DNA from 4 places in the Paenibacillus sp. FSL L8-0638 genome. Region 3 is predicted to be linked to each of the others. Evidence: riboswitches for the same ligand, from Rfam matches in the RefSeq annotation. Region 3 holds a riboswitch; each other region holds the start of a gene.
What was found. Region 3 has a riboswitch for cyclic di-AMP ahead of MKY35_RS00140 (G5 domain-containing protein). Riboswitches for the same ligand answer to the same signal wherever they lie in the genome.
Positions count from the first base shown of each region.

Region 1: another riboswitch for cyclic di-AMP. It lies ahead of MKY35_RS13525 (3D domain-containing protein); the one in region 3 lies ahead of MKY35_RS00140 (G5 domain-containing protein).
Region 2: another riboswitch for cyclic di-AMP. It lies ahead of MKY35_RS06530 (hypothetical protein); the one in region 3 lies ahead of MKY35_RS00140 (G5 domain-containing protein).
Region 4: another riboswitch for cyclic di-AMP. It lies ahead of MKY35_RS00540 (C40 family peptidase); the one in region 3 lies ahead of MKY35_RS00140 (G5 domain-containing protein).

Region 1 is NZ_CP151960.1:3,114,463-3,119,209, reverse strand. Features, by position in the region: gene MKY35_RS13540 (M20 family metallopeptidase) at 1-224, opposite strand, end outside; gene MKY35_RS13535 (ABC transporter substrate-binding protein/permease) at 373-1,836, shown strand; gene MKY35_RS13530 (amino acid ABC transporter ATP-binding protein) at 1,823-2,545, shown strand; cyclic di-AMP (ydaO/yuaA leader) riboswitch at 2,776-2,944, shown strand; gene MKY35_RS13525 (3D domain-containing protein) at 2,950-3,618, shown strand; gene MKY35_RS13520 (polysaccharide deacetylase family protein) at 3,812-4,618, opposite strand.
Region 2 is NZ_CP151960.1:1,442,747-1,447,493, reverse strand. Features, by position in the region: gene kdpA (potassium-transporting ATPase subunit KdpA) at 1-1,335, opposite strand, end outside; gene MKY35_RS06530 (hypothetical protein) at 1,747-2,142, opposite strand; cyclic di-AMP (ydaO/yuaA leader) riboswitch at 2,258-2,430, opposite strand; gene MKY35_RS06525 (glutathione peroxidase) at 2,896-3,381, shown strand; tRNA gene MKY35_RS06520 (tRNA-Leu) at 3,526-3,608, opposite strand; gene MKY35_RS06515 (XRE family transcriptional regulator) at 3,951-4,172, shown strand; gene MKY35_RS06510 (helix-turn-helix transcriptional regulator) at 4,296-4,679, opposite strand.
Region 3 is NZ_CP151960.1:27,193-31,939, forward strand. Features, by position in the region: gene MKY35_RS00125 (AbrB/MazE/SpoVT family DNA-binding domain-containing protein) at 1-51, opposite strand, end outside; gene MKY35_RS00130 (HD domain-containing protein) at 383-1,666, shown strand; gene MKY35_RS00135 (TatD family hydrolase) at 1,709-2,479, shown strand; cyclic di-AMP (ydaO/yuaA leader) riboswitch at 2,681-2,964, shown strand; gene MKY35_RS00140 (G5 domain-containing protein) at 3,236-4,384, shown strand; gene rnmV (ribonuclease M5) at 4,531-4,747, shown strand, end outside.
Region 4 is NZ_CP151960.1:135,177-139,923, forward strand. Features, by position in the region: gene MKY35_RS00525 (hypothetical protein) at 1-268, shown strand, start outside; gene MKY35_RS00530 (4a-hydroxytetrahydrobiopterin dehydratase) at 386-685, shown strand; gene MKY35_RS00535 (GNAT family N-acetyltransferase) at 764-1,270, opposite strand; gene MKY35_RS00540 (C40 family peptidase) at 1,573-2,073, opposite strand; cyclic di-AMP (ydaO/yuaA leader) riboswitch at 2,079-2,216, opposite strand; gene MKY35_RS00545 (hypothetical protein) at 2,493-3,320, opposite strand; gene MKY35_RS00550 (M1 family metallopeptidase) at 3,332-4,747, opposite strand, start outside.

The sequences.
Region 1 (4,747 bases), 2.8 Mb from region 3:
GGTCCGGATTTTTCAGCTTTGTAAGTTGCAATAAAGGCTGTTTCTATGCCCAAAACGGGTGCCTGGACCTCAAAACCGTGAAAAATGAGTTCTTCTTTTAAACGGGCAGCGGCCAGAAATTCCTCGTTTCCAAGTTCAGGATTTGCCCCAATATATAACGAAATGTCCTTAAAGCGTGGGGCATGCTGCTCAATTGTCTTTTGAATGGTCTGTTTAAAATCCATGCTGAAAACTCCTTTATATAAGCTGTAATGTAGGTACTGCGCTAGGTATGCTGAAATTGTACTATAACATTCATTGCATAATCATGCATATTCATTTATAATGACACAATCTTATTTATTATAAAGAATTTAAGGAGAGAAAAAAAGATTGAAAAAGGCATATCGTTTTACCGCCCTGGTTTTGACGGCGGTTATCTTGCTGTTGACGGGTCTTCCCATGCTCAATGCATACGGAACGGAAGCAAAGCCACAGAAAAAACTTGTAGTGGGCATGAGTGCCGACTTTCCGCCGTATGAGTTTCATAAAGTTATTAACGGTAAGGATACTATTGTTGGATTCGATGTGGAAATCGCGAAGGAAATCGCCAAAGATTTGGGTGCGGAGATGGTCCCTGAGGACATGAGTTTTGACTCTTTGCTACCTGCTCTGCAAAGTGGTCGCGTAGACTTGGTACTGTCCGGTATGACACCGACGGATGAGCGTAGAAAAAGCATTGATTTTTCAGATGTATATTATCGCTCCAAGCAAGTCATTATGGTACGCCCAGAGGATAAAGACAAATATCCTACGATGGCTGCTTTGAAAGGCGAGAAGATTGGCGCGCAAAAGGGAAGTATTCAGGAAGAAATTGCTCAAAAAGTACCCAATGCCTCTGTAACCTCACTGGACAAAATATCCGATCTGGTACTCCAGCTGCGGACCCAGCGTATCAACGCTGTTGTGATCGAAGATACGGTTGCTAAAGGGTACACGTTAGATGGCACCGTAACACTTGCCAAAGCGGTACCTGAGGATGCCGGAGCAGAAACTGCTGTAGGTATACGTAAGGGGAACGCAGAATTGCTTGCCTCTGTAAATAAAACGTTGGCTCGCCTGAAAGCGGACGGGTCGATTGAAAAGTTTTCTACAGAAGCGAGTGCACTCTCGGCAGATCGACAGGTTTCTTCTAATAACATCGTAGATATTTTTTGGAAATACCGCAGTCTTTACGCTACGGGTATTGGTTACACTCTGTTGCTGTCTGCACTCGGAGTACTGTTTGGATTTATCATTGGTCTGATCGTATCCTTGCTGCGGATGAGTGGTATACGCATCATTGAGTGGTTAGGTACCACATATGTGGAGATCCTGCGTGGCACACCTATGCTGGTGCAGCTCATGATCATTCACTACGGGATTGCTTTGACGCTGGGTGTCAATTTTACTCCACTCCAGTCCGGTATAATCACATTGTCTCTGAATAGCTCGGCATATCTGGCTGAAATTTTCCGTGCAGGTATCCAGGCAGTAGACCGTGGACAGATGGAGGCTGCACGCTCATTGGGTATGGGACGAGGCAAAGCTATGCGTCACGTCATTTTGCCGCAAGCGTTTAAATCTATTTTGCCTGCTATCGGTAATGAGTTTATTACAATTATTAAAGAATCCTCCATTATTTCGACTATTGGTATGGTGGATATTATGTATCAAGCCCAGGTCATTAAGAATATTACCTATGAAGGATTAAGTCCGTTCATAATCACAGCCGCTATTTATTTTGTAATGACATTCAGCTTGTCTAAGCTGCTTGGTTTATGGGAAAGGAAGTTGAGAGCCAGTGATCACCGTTAAACAATTGCGTAAATCGTTCGGCAAGAATGAGATTTTAAAAGGCATTGATATAGATATCGCCAAAGGAGAAGTTGTCGTTATCATCGGTCCCAGCGGTTCGGGGAAGAGTACGTTTTTGCGTTGTATGAATCTGTTAGAACAGCCGACGGATGGGGAGATTTTATTTGAGGGCGAGCCGATTACAGCTCGTGGTCATAATATTAATGTAACCCGGGAAAAAATGGGGATGGTGTTCCAGCATTTTAATCTGTTCCCACACAAAACAGTGTTGCAGAACCTGACGCTTGCACCGACGCAGGTTAGAAAACAGTCAGGTAAGGAAGCGGAAAAAATTGCATTAGAACTCCTGCGTACCGTGGGGCTCGAGGATAAGAAGAATACCTATCCGAACCAGCTATCCGGTGGTCAGAAGCAACGTATTGCGATTGCGCGTGCTTTGGCCATGCAGCCGCACGTAATGCTGTTCGATGAGCCGACTTCTGCATTGGACCCTGAAATGGTTGGAGAGGTTCTGGATGTAATGAAGAAGCTCGCCGAAGGCGGTATGACAATGGTAATTGTAACGCATGAAATGGGCTTTGCCCGCGAGGTAGGCGATCGAATTATCTTTATGGATAACGGTCAAATTGTGGAGCAGGGTGCACCAGACCAGGTATTTGGCACTCCAAGCCATGATCGCACTCGTGATTTTCTTGCCAAAGTATTGTAAGAAAGTGTTGATCTAATCATAAAAGAGCTCTCCGTTGACGGAGGGCTCTTCTTTTTTTGTCACCATTTCCCCATACTTTCGTAACAAATATCGATTTCTTGATGACAAAATTGTAACGAGTGTAGTATGATGTTCAGGGTTCCCAACATTTTCATGCGGATAAGGTTACAAAATTGTGATATTATGCAGTAAGCCAAAACTTACCGGGACAGCATGCGGTTAGACAAGTGCTGAAATGCTGGCCCAAACTATGGGAAGTGCGGGGGACGTAACAACGGCAGCCATTCCGATACGTCATAAGACGATGAGGAATATGCCTAGGGGTGAATTGCACATGCATAGGGCTTCTCCTGAGTCCGAATCCGACAGCTAACTTCGCAGGCATAACAGAGGAGGTACATATTTTGAAACATTTAAAACATATTGGTAAAACGATGAAAATTGCGGTGCTTGCCGCAGCTATTGCAGGGCTGGCACAGACAGCTGGAATAGCGGATGCTGCCTCGCTTCACACTGCCAAAGAGGGCGATACCTTCTTTTTGCTTGCTCAACGTTATGGAGTATCGGTAGACGAGCTAACAAAGGCCAACCCAAACATTGCCTCCAACAATATATATGCAGGTCTGCAAATTAAGGTGCCTGGCGAAAAAAGTGTAAAGGCAGCTTCGGAATCGAAGCCGCAGCTTCTTACGGAGAAAGCAGCAGCGAATGAGGCGCCAACGATTGAAGCTTGGGGTAAAACATTCAACTATAGCAAAATAGTTGACGTTAAGGCTTCAGCGTATTCTGCCGCAGCCGATGAGAATGGTAAATGGGGCGCAGTGGACTACTACGGCAATCCGCTTAAACTAGGTACAATTGCGGTAGATCCTAACGTCATTCCGATGGGCACGAAAGTACTGGTTACAGGCTACTCCCATCCAGGTTTGCCGGATCATTCTTTTGTAGCTGTCGCTCGCGATCAGGGCAGCGCCATTACAGGAAAGCGGATTGATATCTTTATTCCAGGCAACAAATCATTTGTGAACGACTTTGGATTTCAAAATGTGAAGCTGTACGTTATTGATAAATAGCATTGTACGTATATACAGTTTAATTAAACATAATATATATTATGTAAACATAACGCCTATATCCGTATATATCTAGGTCGGACTCTTATCAGGTCCTATCCGTAAAAAGGCTGTCTTGACGAGCAGAATACTTCTGCTGGTAAGACAGCCTTTTTACGTTGCTTTAGCTTGGACCTCAATTATAAACATACTGTTATTTTCGTTCCGATGTGTGGAGTAGCCGGGGGACTGTCACAAATTTGTAGCCCTTAGCTTTTAGAGAGTGAATTAGACCCGGCAAAGCTTGGACAGTGCCTTGCAAGTTGGAACTTTGACCTCCACCAGCGTGCATTAAAATAATAGAGCCAGGCCCTGTAGCTGGAATCACATTTCGCTGAATTTGTGTTTTACTTAGTCCCTTCCAGTCGAGAGAGTCTACATTCCAGTTGACAATCATGTAGCCATGACGACGTGCCCACTTTATTTGAGGCTCTGTAATTTCACCGTAGGGTGGACGAATCAACTTGGGGCGAAAACCTGCGCTGGCTTGTAAAATACGTTCTGTTTTTGTAATCTGGTTGCGAAAGCGTTCTGGTGTAGCCTTCCTAAAATCCGGATGAGTATAGGAATGGTTTCCTATAGCATGGCCTTCACGGATAATACGACGTATAATCCCCGGATGCTTTTCCGCACGGTGACCGACGATGAAAAAGGTGGCTTTGATGCCGTTGGCGTGTAATACGTCCAAAACCTGCGGCGTATACCTAGAATCGGGCACATCATCAAAGGTTAAGGCAATTTGGCGGGTGTGTGGGCCGCACATTTTAAAAATGTCCGCATGTTTTTTACGCAACATTGCTAATGTAGGAGTAGCTCGATCTGTACTCAGATGTACAGAAGAAGCAACAGCTGCTTCTTTGGGATGGGGCGTTCCGATATTGGGAGGCGCATCCGCGTGAACGGGTAAACTTGAAAATGCTAGTAACAGTGCCAAGCATGGCAACACTCCCCTGTACGGCATATGTATCCCCCCTTTTCGTGCAGTGGTACCTAGTGGTGCTCTCGACTATTATGTACCTGTCCTATTAAAAATATGCTGGTTACAAAGTTAGGCTCATAAACGTCTGGAAAGAAGTTCGCGATGAAATGA
Region 2 (4,747 bases), 1.4 Mb from region 3:
GACCGCATCATATCCCCAATGACTCATAAACGCAAGCGCAGTTGGGGCGAGAATGAGAAACGGATGTACCAAAATGGCAATGGCGATCAGCTTCATTTCCTTGCCTTCAATTTTCCTTCCCATAAATTCCGGAGTTCTCCCGACCATCAGTCCGCATATAAACACACCCAAAATCGCATACATCAGCATATTCATCAGCCCGACACCCTTGCCGCCAAAAATGACGTTTAGCATCATTTCTCCCAAAGCAGCCATACCACCCAGTGGGGTTAGTGTATCATGCATATTATTGACCGAACCTGTCGTTGCCGCTGTCGTGACCGCAGTGAATAAGGCCGATTGTCCGATGCCAAAACGAACCTCTTTCCCTTCCATGCTTCCCTGAGAAGCATCCACACCCAGTGTCTGGATTAACGGATTACCTGTCTTCTCAGACACATACGTAATGGATAGAAAAATAAGAAACAATACCATCATGGAGCTAAAAATAATCCAGCCCTGCTTACGATTACGGGCAAACAATCCAAAGGTATACGGCAACGAAGCCGGCATTACCCACATTGCCAAAATTTCCAGCACGTTCGTCCAAGGACTTGGATTTTCAAAAGGATGCGCAGAGTTAGCTCCCGCATAACCGCCCCCGTTTGTTCCCAAATGCTTGATGGACTCCAGAGAAGCAATGGGTCCCATAGAAATTTGCTGTTGTGTTCCGCTCAGCGTCGTAAGATCCGCCGTAGGCTGTAGCGTCTGTGGTACCTTCAATCCCACCAGCACCAGCGTAAGCACAAAGGCCAGCGGCAGGAAAATCCTTATAATGGCTTTAATAAAATCTTGAAAGAAATTGCCCATCCCTTCACCGCGCCGCGTCAATCCTCTCATAAAAGCCGCAGCAACCGAAAAACCGGAAGCAGCCGAAGTGAACATCATCATCGTGACGAACGCCATCTGTGTCAGATACGTAAGCCCGCTTTCTCCGCTATAATGTTGGAGATTCGTATTCGTCATAAAGCTGATTACCGTATTAAAAGCTAGTGATGCTTCCATATTACTGTTTCCAGTCGGATTACCGGGAAGCATTCCCTGTAAACGCAACAGCAAGTAGCTGATTGCCACAAGCACGGCGTTCGTAGCAATGAAACTCATAACATACGTAGTCCAACGCATGCTCTCTACTTTCTTCAAGCCTACTACCTTATAAATCAGCTTTTCTGTTCTGCCAAAAATCCGATCCGTCCGATTCGGTTCATTCGAGAATACATGATACATATATGTACCCATTGGCTTAACCAAGAGCAGCAATATAACGATCACAATTCCAATTTGAAGCAGCTCCATCCTCTATTCCTCCTTCAAAATGCTCCTGCGTTTGGAACAACAGACCCGATTCAGACCATCTATGAAGTGCACACGTTTGCGAAAACCTGCTACCAATGATGCTTTAATGTTCAGATCTGTTGTTCCCGCCCGCTCTATCCCTACAAGTGACTAGAACTTTTCAGGGTTCAGGAGTGCGTAGATTAAATACATAAACACAATAGCCGTAAGCCCGAGTATAACGATCATCCTCTTCGTCCTCCTTTAGAGGTCTGCGCATCACACCAGCGTACAAACAGCAGTATCACTCCATAACTCACAGCCATGACGAGCAGCATGTATATATCCATCATGTTTATACCCTCCGTATCGATCCTCAGATCGCCATTCTTATTCCATCATAAAATCATAAAACAACTATGTCATAAGTGCTTATCCGTTCAGCAGAAAACCCACCTCTCCGTTCAATGTGTAGATCACATGGTCCGCTCCCAATCCCCGATAAATTCCTTGTGGATTACAGCCGTGTGTAATAACATAGATCGATTCCGATGTTAGTGGTCGACATATTTGCAGGAAACGGCAAGTCAGATTCAAGCTGTTCTCGAACAAATACACACTACCAATTTCTTTTTTTGGAAAATTCCATTTTCCCGCTTGCATGGTATTGATGCGGACAATGTGCTCCACACCCATTTTTTTGAGCTGTCGTTCCTCCTGGGCGCTATTCGTGAGAACTGCAAACGCCAATTTTTTGAAAATAAGCAATTTCACAAAACTTCTGCCCGCTTCATTCGGTGCAGTGACAATAATTAACCGACCTTCCATCAGTAGCTCCTCTCCCGGTATAAAAAGACAACAAAAAGAAGCCGAAGGAAAAAGGCTTTCCTCCGGCTTCTGACATATCCATGATAAAATAAACCATGGCTGCACACGGCGGTTTGTTGCCTCTCCCTGTACGCTTACGAGGTTAGCTGTCGGATTCGGACGTGAGAGTCGCCCTATTTCTGGCACTTGACCGGAAAATTCACCCCATGAGACACACGGCTTCCGAAGCCGTACAGTCTCGATTGGTTCCCCCGCTTTTGCAACTGCAAAATTCAGCGCTATAGACATTTCGTTGTTGCTTCATTCAAATTAATTTGAAATTACGTCTTGAATCATACACCCGCGCATGGAAGACTGTAAAGCTCAACTGCAGGGTTATAAATCGGGCTTTAGAGCATAGAAGATTAATAATAACGCTTACAATGCAACTATGCTTCTCACAGCTCCTTTAATCTCTGTTTTTCATCCCTTTTTGAAAATGACAAGCATGTCAATATTGGCGTAGGGTAAAGCGTTATTGGCCTTTTTTGTAAAAAGAGAAGAAAATACGCTATATGTACCAGCTAAACACCGATTGAACCCGCTTTTATAAGAAGAAACACCTTAATTCGCTCCATTTGCGGTGCGATTTACTGTTTTGAGCAAAATACGATTTTACAGCGCCTGAAGGCTTTATGCAGCTTTTCCAGGCTTGCAACCCTTCTTTAAATTGTCTAAAATTTAATTGCTGAATATTGAATGAGGAGAGATGCTATGACCGTTTATGAATATGATGCGCAAACCCTGCAAGGGAAACAAATTCCGTTATCCACATTTGAAGGGAACGTTCTGCTTATCGTTAACACTGCCAGCAAATGTGGATTAACCCCCCAATACAAAGCGCTACAAGAGCTATATGACCAGTATCATGAACAGGGGCTCGAAATTTTGGGATTTCCCAGTAACCAGTTTGCCAAACAAGAGCCAGGTTCCAGTGAGGAGATTTCCGAGTTTTGCCAGATCAATTATGGTGTCACCTTTCCGATGTTCGCCAAGACAGATGTCAATGGCGATCAAGCACACCCCTTATTTCGCTACCTGACCCAAACAGCTCCGGGGGTATTAGGGTCCAAAGCGATCAAATGGAATTTTACTAAATTCTTAATTACAAGAGAAGGTAACGTATTTAAGCGCTATGCACCGCAAACCACTCCAGATAAGCTGGCGGGAGATATAGAGAAGCTTTTGCAGCAAAACTGACATTCTTCATTATCACAGTTAATAAACGACCTGTTGCAACCGTGGCTTCCGTGACTAAAGAATATAACGAGAAATGCTTAACAAAAAAAGCATCCCTTCACGTAAATCGTGTCAGGATGCTTTTTAACTGGGTCTTGCATATAATGCGGTCGAGAGGACTCGAACCTCCACGGGCGTACGCCCACTACCCCCTCAAGATAGCGTGTCTGCCATTCCACCACGACCGCAAATTATAATGTATTGAGGCAACAGATTTATTATACTCTCTCATCAACTATTTGTAAACAAAAATATAATAATTATTTTAACTTACATATATGAGCGATAATAATACCGTCCTGCATAAAGATAACCGCTTGCTGAACTATGCATTAATGTTGCCCCCTTACGGATTATCAGAACCACCTAGCACTTAACTAAGTAATTAATTTGACGAAATAACGTATTTACGATTGTAAAAACACGTATAAAAGTGTATCATAGTTTCAGATGGTTAATTCTAACATGTTTACTGATGATTATTATAACACACCAATTATTCCGTAAGAATCCGTAAGGGGCGATTTCTTTTGAACAACAAAATGCCTGTCACCTCCTTCGGGTGGGCCATCAAACAACAGCTTGTCGAACTTCGACTGGATCAGAAAACATTTTGTGAGACACACAATATTCCGCCTTCACGCTTGTCCAATCTGATTCACGGCACCCGCAAAGCACAAAGGTACAGAAAACAAGTTGCTGCAATTCTGAACATCGACGATAACGATTATAAGGAGGCATCGCCACTCTAAATCCAACAAGCATTCCAGTTACATACAGGTCATTCCATATCACCAAGAAACCAAATAAACCCGTAAAGCGAACCCCTCCAGTTCGTTTACGGGTTTTCACCCAGACGATCTTTAGCCAAAAAATCATTCCGGCTTTGTTTTATCCTTCTCAATTTTTTGCTTACGATATTTCGCAAATTCAACATATTCTAAAATAAAATTTTGTTCTTCCGTCTCAAGATCTTCTGCCTGGCAATTCAGTGGCCCCATCACTCCAAAAAAATAAGCAGCCTTCTGCTCCTGAAGTACGCCTTCTCCTGGCTTAATCCCTTTCATTAACCAATCGAGCGATACATTAAAAAAGTCCGAAATCTGAATTAAATGGGTGGTACCCGGCGTTGTTTTACCCCTTCTCCAATCACCGAGATTCCCTGAACTGATTTTAAGTTTTTCACAAAATGCCTTCTTGGTCATTCCCCGATCTTTAATCAAAGCTTCAATGCGCTGATAAATAGTTTGATCTCCCAAAATGTTTCCCCTCCGAAACAGTAACTTTTTCTGAAATAATTTTCATTTTTCAGCCTTACTCATTAGTA
Region 3 (4,747 bases):
AACACGTCCGAGCTCGTCGACTTTTCTTACAATACCAGTGGATTTCATCATAATAAATCAGGCTCCTCTCGCCGTTTAAAATAATATAAGTGTCATGATTCGACAAAATTTTCTCTTTTCTGATATTTACTATACCAACGATTCCCAAAACAGTCAACCTAAAAAATGTAGTAACAGTCTGATTATGCAAAAGTATTTAGATTAAAGAGCTTTACTCATGTGCATTGCCTTATCTTATTGATGATTTATTGAATTTGTCGATTTGGAAATGTCGAAAAACTATAATTCGACATATTACGACAAAGAATGTCGAATGAGGGAAATGCTTTAGGATTTTATTGTATTTTAATCCATTATTCCGAATATTAAAGGAGCTGATATCTTGCACCAGCCACTCAGTGAAGAAAAAGTATTTAAAGACCCGGTACATAATTACATCCATGTTCAGGATACTGTGATATGGCGGTTGATCAACACGCCGGAGTTCCAACGTTTACGCCGCATACGGCAGCTAGGCACGTCGTATCTTACGTTTCATGGAGCGGAGCATAGCCGGTTTTCACACTCATTGGGCGTATATGAGATTACGAGAAGTATTATTTCTCAATTTGAACGTGGAGATTTCCCAGATTGGCCGAAGGAGGAAAGGCTGGTTGCTCTGTGTGCGGCTCTATTGCATGATGTGGGGCACGGCCCATTTTCACATTCAATTGAGGAAGCCTTTCATATGAACCATGAGGATTGGACATGCCGCATTGTACTGGGAGACACGAAGATCAACGCCGTGCTACGGCAAGTCGACGAGAAGCTTCCACAAAAGGTGGCTGCGGTTATAGCCAAAACGTATGATAAGCCGATTGTTGTTAACTTGGTGACCAGTCCGCTAGATGCCGATCGTATGGATTATTTGTTGCGGGATGCTCATTCGACAGGTGTCAACTACGGCACGATTGATTTGGATCGTATTTTACGACTGTTGCGTCCTCATAATGGGAGAATTGTTGTGAAGGAATCAGGCATGCATGCAGTAGAAGATTATTTAATGTCACGCTATCAGATGTATTGGCAAATTTATTTTCATCCTGTAACACGCAGCTCGGAGATCCTTTTACGTAAAATTTTCAAGCGAGCAAAGGAATTGTTTAAAAATGGATATGAGTTTGGTTTTCTGCTGGACCCGCTGCCGGATCTGTTGAAAGGAGAGCTTACAGTAGAGCAATATCTGATGCTCGATGAGTCATTAATTCAGACCGTATTTAGCCAGTGGAAACGAGAAAAGGACGAAATTTTAAGTGATTTGAGCAGCCGCTTTATGGACCGTAGATTGTATAAATATGTAGAGATTGAAAATATGGATACAGATACCATTGACAGTATTCGGAAAGCTTTGGAAGAGGCTGGTTTGCACCCTGAATATGATTTTGAAATTGATTTTCCGACGGATCTTCCTTATGATGTGTTTCGGCAGGGTGGCTCGACGGACAACCAGATTTTACTGCTTGGACGTCAGGGCGAGGTGAGCGAAATTTCCGAAGTTTCGGAAATTGTACGCTCCATAAGTGGTATTCACCGAGGAAAATATCATATGTATTTTCCTCAGAATAAATTGAACGCGGTAAAAGACAGGCTTCCTGCCGAAATAAGGAATTATTTTGTCAAAGAATAGACAACTATATAGAAATGTAAGTAAAAAAAGGAGATGTAGACCTTGGATTTATTCGACACTCATACTCACTTGGATGCGCCACAATTTGACGAAGATCGTGAAGAAGTTATAGCACGTGCTGTCGAATCAGGAGTAACGCGGATGATCAATATCGGATTTAATCGTGAGACCATTCCATCCACCATGAAATTGGCCGAGACGTATGATTTTATTTATGCGGCAGTTGGATGGCACCCACAGGATGCGATTACAATGCAGGAGGGCGATCTAGAATGGATTGCATCGTTATGCAGTCATAAGAAGGTCGTAGCCATAGGAGAGATCGGTCTGGATTATTATTGGGATACATCACCGAAGGATGTTCAGCATCGGGTGTTTCGAAATCAAATTGGTCTGGCTCGTGAGCTCAAAATGCCCATTGTTATTCATAACCGGGATGCCCATGAAGATATTGTTAAGATTTTGCGTGAGGAAAAAGCGAGTGAGATTGGCGGAGTCATGCACTCCTTTTCTGGGAGCTGGGAGACAGCCCAAATGGTGCTGGATATGGGATTTCACCTTTCCTTCGGTGGTCCAATAACGTTTAAAAATGCCAAGCAGCCCAAAGAGGTGCTCGCACAGGTGCCACTGGACCGTCTGCTCATTGAAACGGACGCGCCCTACCTGACGCCGCATCCGTTTCGCGGGAAGCGAAATGAGTCTGCGCATGTGAGACTGGTAGCAGAGGCTGCAGCCCAAATCAAGGGGATTACAGTGGAGGAATTAGTGTCAATAACGACCCAAAATGCCTTGGAACGATTTGACATTCAATAAAAAAGCGAAGAAATCGATCAAAATAAAGAGATAGACGAAGCTAATCATGAATTTGTTGCAGGAAACTCGAGAATATTACAATATTTTAACCGAATATTTTGAAAAATGTACTTGAAACCTGCTTTACAACATGCATGGAAACAGGATATCATCTTTTCAGTGAATTGTTGTTTGAATGTAAACATCAACAAGTCATTTCATGAACCAGTCTCGCTGAGTCCCTTTTACAGGGAACGGGGGAACCGATATGGCTTACAGTACGTCCGGCTTATGTGCAAGAAGGGAACGTCTCTTCCGCCAGCCGGCTCGACCTTAAATTCTTTTCCCAGATGGGATTGAACAGGTAGAGGAGCCGTATTTCGATTTCTTTCTGGGTCTTTGGGGTGAATGTGAAGGCGACCGCCATGAGCGGTTGACCCAAGCTAGGGCGACTCTCTACGTCCGAACCCGACAGCTAACCCCGTAAGCGTAACAAGAGAGAAGCCATCTCGTGCATGAGTTTTCCCGCATATTCACACATGCCGGAAGCCACGAAAGAGCTCTCTAGTCTCTTTCTTTGGCTTTTTTTGTTGTGAATAAAAGAAAATCTGTCATCATACTGTGGTTAAACAGGGGAGGACAGCATGCCGCGAAGACGGGTACATGGTGCAGGACAGTCGCAGTTTGGGCTTGTCTTGTAGAAAATCTGTTATAGTCACGTCAAATCTCAACTATGTCTTACTCCAGACGGCGGGCTATGTAAGGAGGACGGAGGAAATGGGCATTTTCCAAAAAGAGGAGACCCATGAGTCACGCTCATCCAGCATGTCTTACGTATTGCGTTGGAAGCAAGAGAATGTGCGCCAGGCTGCTTTGGTTGCTATTTTTCTAATCGCGCTAACGATTATGATTTCAATTCTGATGTACACGCAATCTAAAAAACAAGTCTTTTTTGTCATTGATGGCAAGGCATCTGCGGTAGAAACCCGGGAATCCAAGCTTCAAGATTTGCTGAGCGAGCATTCCATTTCACTTCAGCCGCATGATACAATTTCTATGCCGCTAAATGGAGCAGTACAGGATGGGGATCGCGTAGTCATTAAACGTGCCAATCAAGTTAAAGTATCTTCAGGCAATGAGACGAAAAAGCTGTACACAACAGAAAATACAGTAGAAGGTGCCATTCGTACCTCGGGCTATAAATTATCGTCAACGGATAAAGTTTATCCTGCGTTGGATGCCTCTGTTTCGTCTAACATGGACATAAAAATCGTCCGTGTGAAGAAACAGCAGGTCGAACAGAAAAAACAGGTGCCTTATCAGGTCATCAAAACGGCCGATCCGAGTCTTTATAAAGGCGATAATCGGGTCATTCAAAGCGGCAAATCGGGTGTGGTAGTCCAGCACGTTCAAAAGGTATATCATGATGGAAAGTTGGTATCCAAACAGCTGGTTAACAAGGAAGTTGCACAGAACCGTGTGGATAAGGTTATAGCGGTAGGAACGAAGAAAAAGCCGGTCGTTCTTGCTGCTTCCGTCGGTCCCAATGATGCGGTTAGGGCAACAACGGTTAGTTCGGGCAATGCTGTCCGTAAAGCAGGCGTCAATTTTAAATATAGCAAAGTTTTACAAAATGTCTCCATGACGGCGTATTCCTCACAGGAGCCAGGTATCGGTACACGTACTGCATCCGGCACGCGCGTGACGGAAGGCCGTACCATCGCTGTCGATCCGAGTATAATTCCAATCGGCTGGTGGGTGTATATCGAAGGGGTGGGCTTCCGCCGTGCGGAGGATACCGGTGGCGCGATTAAAGGCCACAAAATCGATGTGTATTATGAGAGTTTGAGCCGAGCCAACCAATTTGGTCGTAAGCACGGTAAAACCGTATATGTTATCGGACCGGTAAAGCCTGAAATCAACTAAAACAGGTTGTGTATGTTGAGGGCAATGCGATAGTATTAACAACATAGTTATGCCATGCTAAGAAGAGGATATCCTCTTCTTATTTTGTTTTCAAAAGCAGGGAAAGATAAATATAGCTTGCTGTGTAGCAGTGGAGGGAAATGCAAATGATCAAGGAAGTGATCGTGGTAGAGGGCCGGGATGATACGGTGGCCATTCGCCGCGCTGTTGAAGCGGATACGATAGAAACTGGCGGCTCAGCCATTAATAAAATGACGCTGCGTAAAATTGCATTGGCGCAGGAGCGGCGGGGGGTCATCATTTTAACCGATCCCGATCATGCAGGGGAGCGCATCCGTAAGATTATCGCTTCCAAGGTACCCG
Region 4 (4,747 bases), 110 kb from region 3:
TGAACAAATTTTGAACGATTTGACAGACGCTGTGGGACGCATCCCAGATAGCTATGAGTTTTTTGAGATGGAAGCAGAAGATTGGGACAGGCTGGACCCGGCGGGGCGTCAGGAAGTCAATGAAGCTTTGGCTGAAGACTTATTTTATGCACTGGGTACAGAGCCCCTAATCACTGTAGGGAGTGGCGTTGTGATCTATGAGCCGGAGCAGCATCGTATCTATGTACTGATTGGAGACGAGGAGCTGACGTCAGTCCCTTTAATTTGAGGTCCGTCTTATGGAATTATCAACGGGGCCGTGGTAATATGTACACCAATATATCGTAGTTTTGGCCGTGTTTAAGCGGTCGAAAGGCTTCCGTATAAACGGGGAGGAGTTCGTAACATGCCTTTTACACAAGAAGAGATTGAGGTACATCTGGAGAAACTGGAGGGCTGGGAACTGGAGGAAGGACGTTGGATCGTCCGGAAATACAATTTTTCCAGTTTTATGAAAGGGATTGCATTCGTGGATGAAGTTGCCGCTATATCTGAAGCATTCAATCATCATCCATTTATTACGATTGATTACAAGACCGTGACTCTGCGTTTGACCTCTTGGGACGACGGCGGTATTATGGCCGTGGATATCAAGGAAGCCCAGCAATATAATGAAGCTTTTGAAAAAATGCGCAGCAGTCATTGAGTTTGTAATGATCTGTCGTATGATGATAAAAGCGCCTTCGCTATACAACATCGTGGTTGTATGCCGAAGGCGCTTTTATCATAGTACCCGGGTTGGGTGCTCGGGACGATATACCATACAATAAAACGGTTTTTTGCCATCGGGGGTCTGTCGTTCATAGGTATCTGTAAGCTCAAATCCAGCCGCCTTGTAGGCCCGGATAGCGCGCTCATTCCAAGTGAGCACTTCTAGATCAATTTCATTCTTCGGGTTGCGTCGTTGGGCTTCCTCTGCAATGGCACGGACAAAATCAGAGCCTTTGCCATGTCCGCATCTGTCAGGATGCATTCCAAGGCCTAGCCGGGTCACACCGATCATAGGAAAATATTGAGCAAATCCCATCAGCTTGTTCTCTTCATCCAGTACGGCAACATATTGCTCTTGGCGAAGCGTGGGATTTCCAAATTCGACCTCAAGCGCCTTCATTTGTTCCCAGGGGAGCCAACCGTATATGTTATAAGGTGGATCATAGCGCCACTCACAGATTGCAGCCGCTTGATGCTCGTCCATCGGTACGATCCGATAGTTGGATATTGAGGCCGGCATGTGTTCCATCCTCCTTTTACAGGTACTTCAATCATTAACAACAGATTGTAGACAAGTTGCAGGGGAATGGCAAGCGTGTTTATTTCCTACCTAAGTCGGGTATACATTCAATAAGAAGGAATTACTGCTCATATGCTCCCCCAGCGGTGACGGTAAAACCGACGATGTTCGCTAAAATTGAAACCTTTTGAGGTGTCAGTTCGTCAGTAAAGATAATCATTGCTGATGTTGTGGACATAAAAAGCCGCAATTCGATTCCGGCAGAATCAAATTGCGGCTAGAGTTAGCTTGCTGTGCGTTAGTTATTCTACGTTGTCGTCATCAGGAATATCTGAAGCTACAGAATGGTAAGCGTCTGTGCTCATAATTCTTTTTGCACCGACATAGCGGTTAGCGTAATAATTTTCGTTCAGTGAGCTAACTACTACACCACGTGAAGTCGAGGAGTGGGCAAATTTCCCTTCACCTACGAAGATACCTACATGGGAAATGCCTCTTCCTGTGGTGTTGAAGAACACCAGGTCTCCAGGTCTCATTTCATCGCGGGATACGGAAGATCCCATTTTGAATTGTGATCCAGATTGATGCGGAAGTTTAATTCCCAGTTTGTTGAATACATACATTGTGAAGCCGGAGCAATCGAATCCCTCGAGTGTAGTGCCTCCGCTTCTGTAGTTCGTTCCTTTGGCATCTTGGATGACCTGGTCCATCTTGGAGTCTGCAAATGCACTGCCGCCACCGAATGTAAAAGATGTAAAGGCAATGGCAAGACTCATAGCTGCGATCGTTAGCTTCTTCTTCAAAAAAAATATACCCCTTCCAATGCCTGCGAGGTTAGCTTAAGGATTCGGTAGAAGGTTCCCCTATGACCACTCTGTTGCGAGATCAATTCACCCAAACTGGTTCCCCCGCTTCCTAGGTGCCAGGAATTAGGCTTAACTTAAGATGTGCACCTTGGAGAGCAGTATTCACAATAACGATATTTTTGAGATAAAGGTTACAATAAAGATTACAAAGTTGTTACTATCAGTTCACTGCGATTATTGTAACAAAGTCGGCTGGCTTTGGCAAATGTTTCATTGCAAAAAGTTACAAAAAAAATCTGCTCCTAATGTCCCAGGAACAGATCTTGTTAACAGTATTCAGTTATGTGCCGTTTGCGCGGTTATGCATAAAGTTTTTTCGACAGACGGAAATGAAGTGATTAACATAAAGGAAGGGCTTAGCTTCTACTGGAGATATCGTTATGCCATAGTCTGTACTGCGAACTGATATGCCACAGCCTGGCCAGACTAGTAACAAAATGATACGATTGTTGGAGAATGAGCGCCAGCATGCCAGTCCAAATCATCGCCACGGTGCCAAATAGACCGAAGACCAGCAGCACACAAGCACCGAGCAAAAGGGATATACCGACAGCTGGGAGGAGCTGGCGAAAGAAGGCGAGCAGGGACGATAGTATGGCGTGACCACCGACAGTACCCAGTTGCATATACAGGATGCACTGCCGAATGAACCATCCGTAAGCCATCCACCCCATGGCATAGGGCAACAAGTGCAGCAGGTAAGAGGGAGATTGAAGCGTACCTGCTACAATAGGGTAGAGTCTCGGTACTATCCAAAAGGCGGGAAGCAGCAGCAGTCCCAACTCAATGGTGTAATACAACAGCGACGACATGCCATGGCGTTTCATACCCTTGAAAAAGGACAGGCTTTGCGGTTCAGTCGCATCGGTATGCAGACTTTGATATATTCCGGCTCTAATGAAGGGAGTGATCAGTATGCGTAGTACAGTCGCCCCTAGTAGTATCCACAAATACACATGTACTTCCCGGCTGTCCATCAGAGCAATCTGGCTCTCCATCCAAAACAAGGTCTGTCCCAGCTCGTTTTGACCCTGATCAGGATAACGGAGTAGTAGCGGGATAACGGCAGATTGTACCAGCCGATAGAGAAATACCCCCCACAGTAATCGATACAAAAATAAAATGATAACGATATAAAATCGTATGCGCACCAGCGCCCAGCCCTCTTTTATAACAGTCCGCATCTATAGACACCTCACCATGACAGACTTCCAAGCAGTGTCTCCAACAGCTTGGTTACACTTATACTCCAACGGGTTTGTTGCTTTTCGTCCAATTCGGCTTTTAGGGTATTGTTAATATGCTTGTTCTCCAGTGCAATGGTATATAGGGGATCAAGGGTTACATAGGAAACGGGAGAAGTACTTTTGATCCGAAAAGTTGTGCTTTTGCCCGCACCGTCCCAAGCCTTGAATTTCGTGGTTCCATCCTTGAAGGTAAATTGGACAGGGATCTTGGGATAATCCGCCCCTTTTTTGCTGACCGTCACGACTGCTTCATATCCATTCTCCAGCTTGTGGTTTGTGATGTGATCCACTGAAAAGTCCGCCATCTGGCCGTCATATACATACTGTTCAAAATAGTGGCTCCATGAGCGTCCGGTGACTCTCTCCACGATACGTTGAAAATCCTGTGAGGACGGATGCTTAAATCGGTACGTCTGGACGTAGGTCCGCATAATGCGATCCATTTTTTTCATACCCACCTGACGTTCAATGCCCCGTAGTACCAGCTTGCCTCGAGAGTAGGCATTTTGCGCGTACTCAGCAGCCGAGCCGTACTTCCATGACTCACGGTTTAGCGGCTGTGGGGAGGATACCTGTCCCGATTGTAATGGCAAGTTGGGGGTGAGCCCATATTCTTGCTCCATAAGTCGCTCCTCTGCATAGGAGGTGAAGCCTTCATCCAGCCACGGCTCCTCAAATTCATTATTGGCTACCATTCCATAGAAATATTGATGTCCAATCTCATGAACTAATGTCCGTTCCAGACTATAGCCAGGATTGAGATTACCCGCAGCAGCGGCCGTGATGAGTGTCGGATACTCCATGCCGCCAGCTCCATTGCCTGATTTGGGTGGAACCACGATGGACAGGGTGGAATATGGATAAGGCCCGTACCATTTGCTGTAGTACAAAAGAGCGGCCTTCGCTGCGCTCATATAGCGTCCTTTGAGCTCCTTGTGCGATGGGTCAAGGTAGAGCTTGATTTTGACACCAGGGACTTCAGCAGAAGAAAAGGGTTCTTCTACGGCTACAAAGTTGGGTGAAGCGGACCAGGCAAAATCGTGTACATCGTCGGCATAAAATTGATATATTTTTTGGCCGTTCTGTCGGACGGCACCACGGGTGGGAAATCCGGTCGCTGCTACGATATGAGTTTCAGGCACCCGAATCCGTACGCTGTAAATTCCAAAATCGGCATAAAACTCGGAGTTACCATGATACTGGTGGAGGTTCCAGCCCTCCTCGGCGCGTCCACGCTGCCCTGCAGTCTCGTAGACACTGAGCTTCGGGAACCACTGTCCTGCCATTACAAAATCATCTGTCCCACCCATACGAGCAAAGATAGCAGGCAGTTTTACCTCAAACTTCATATATAATGTGATTTC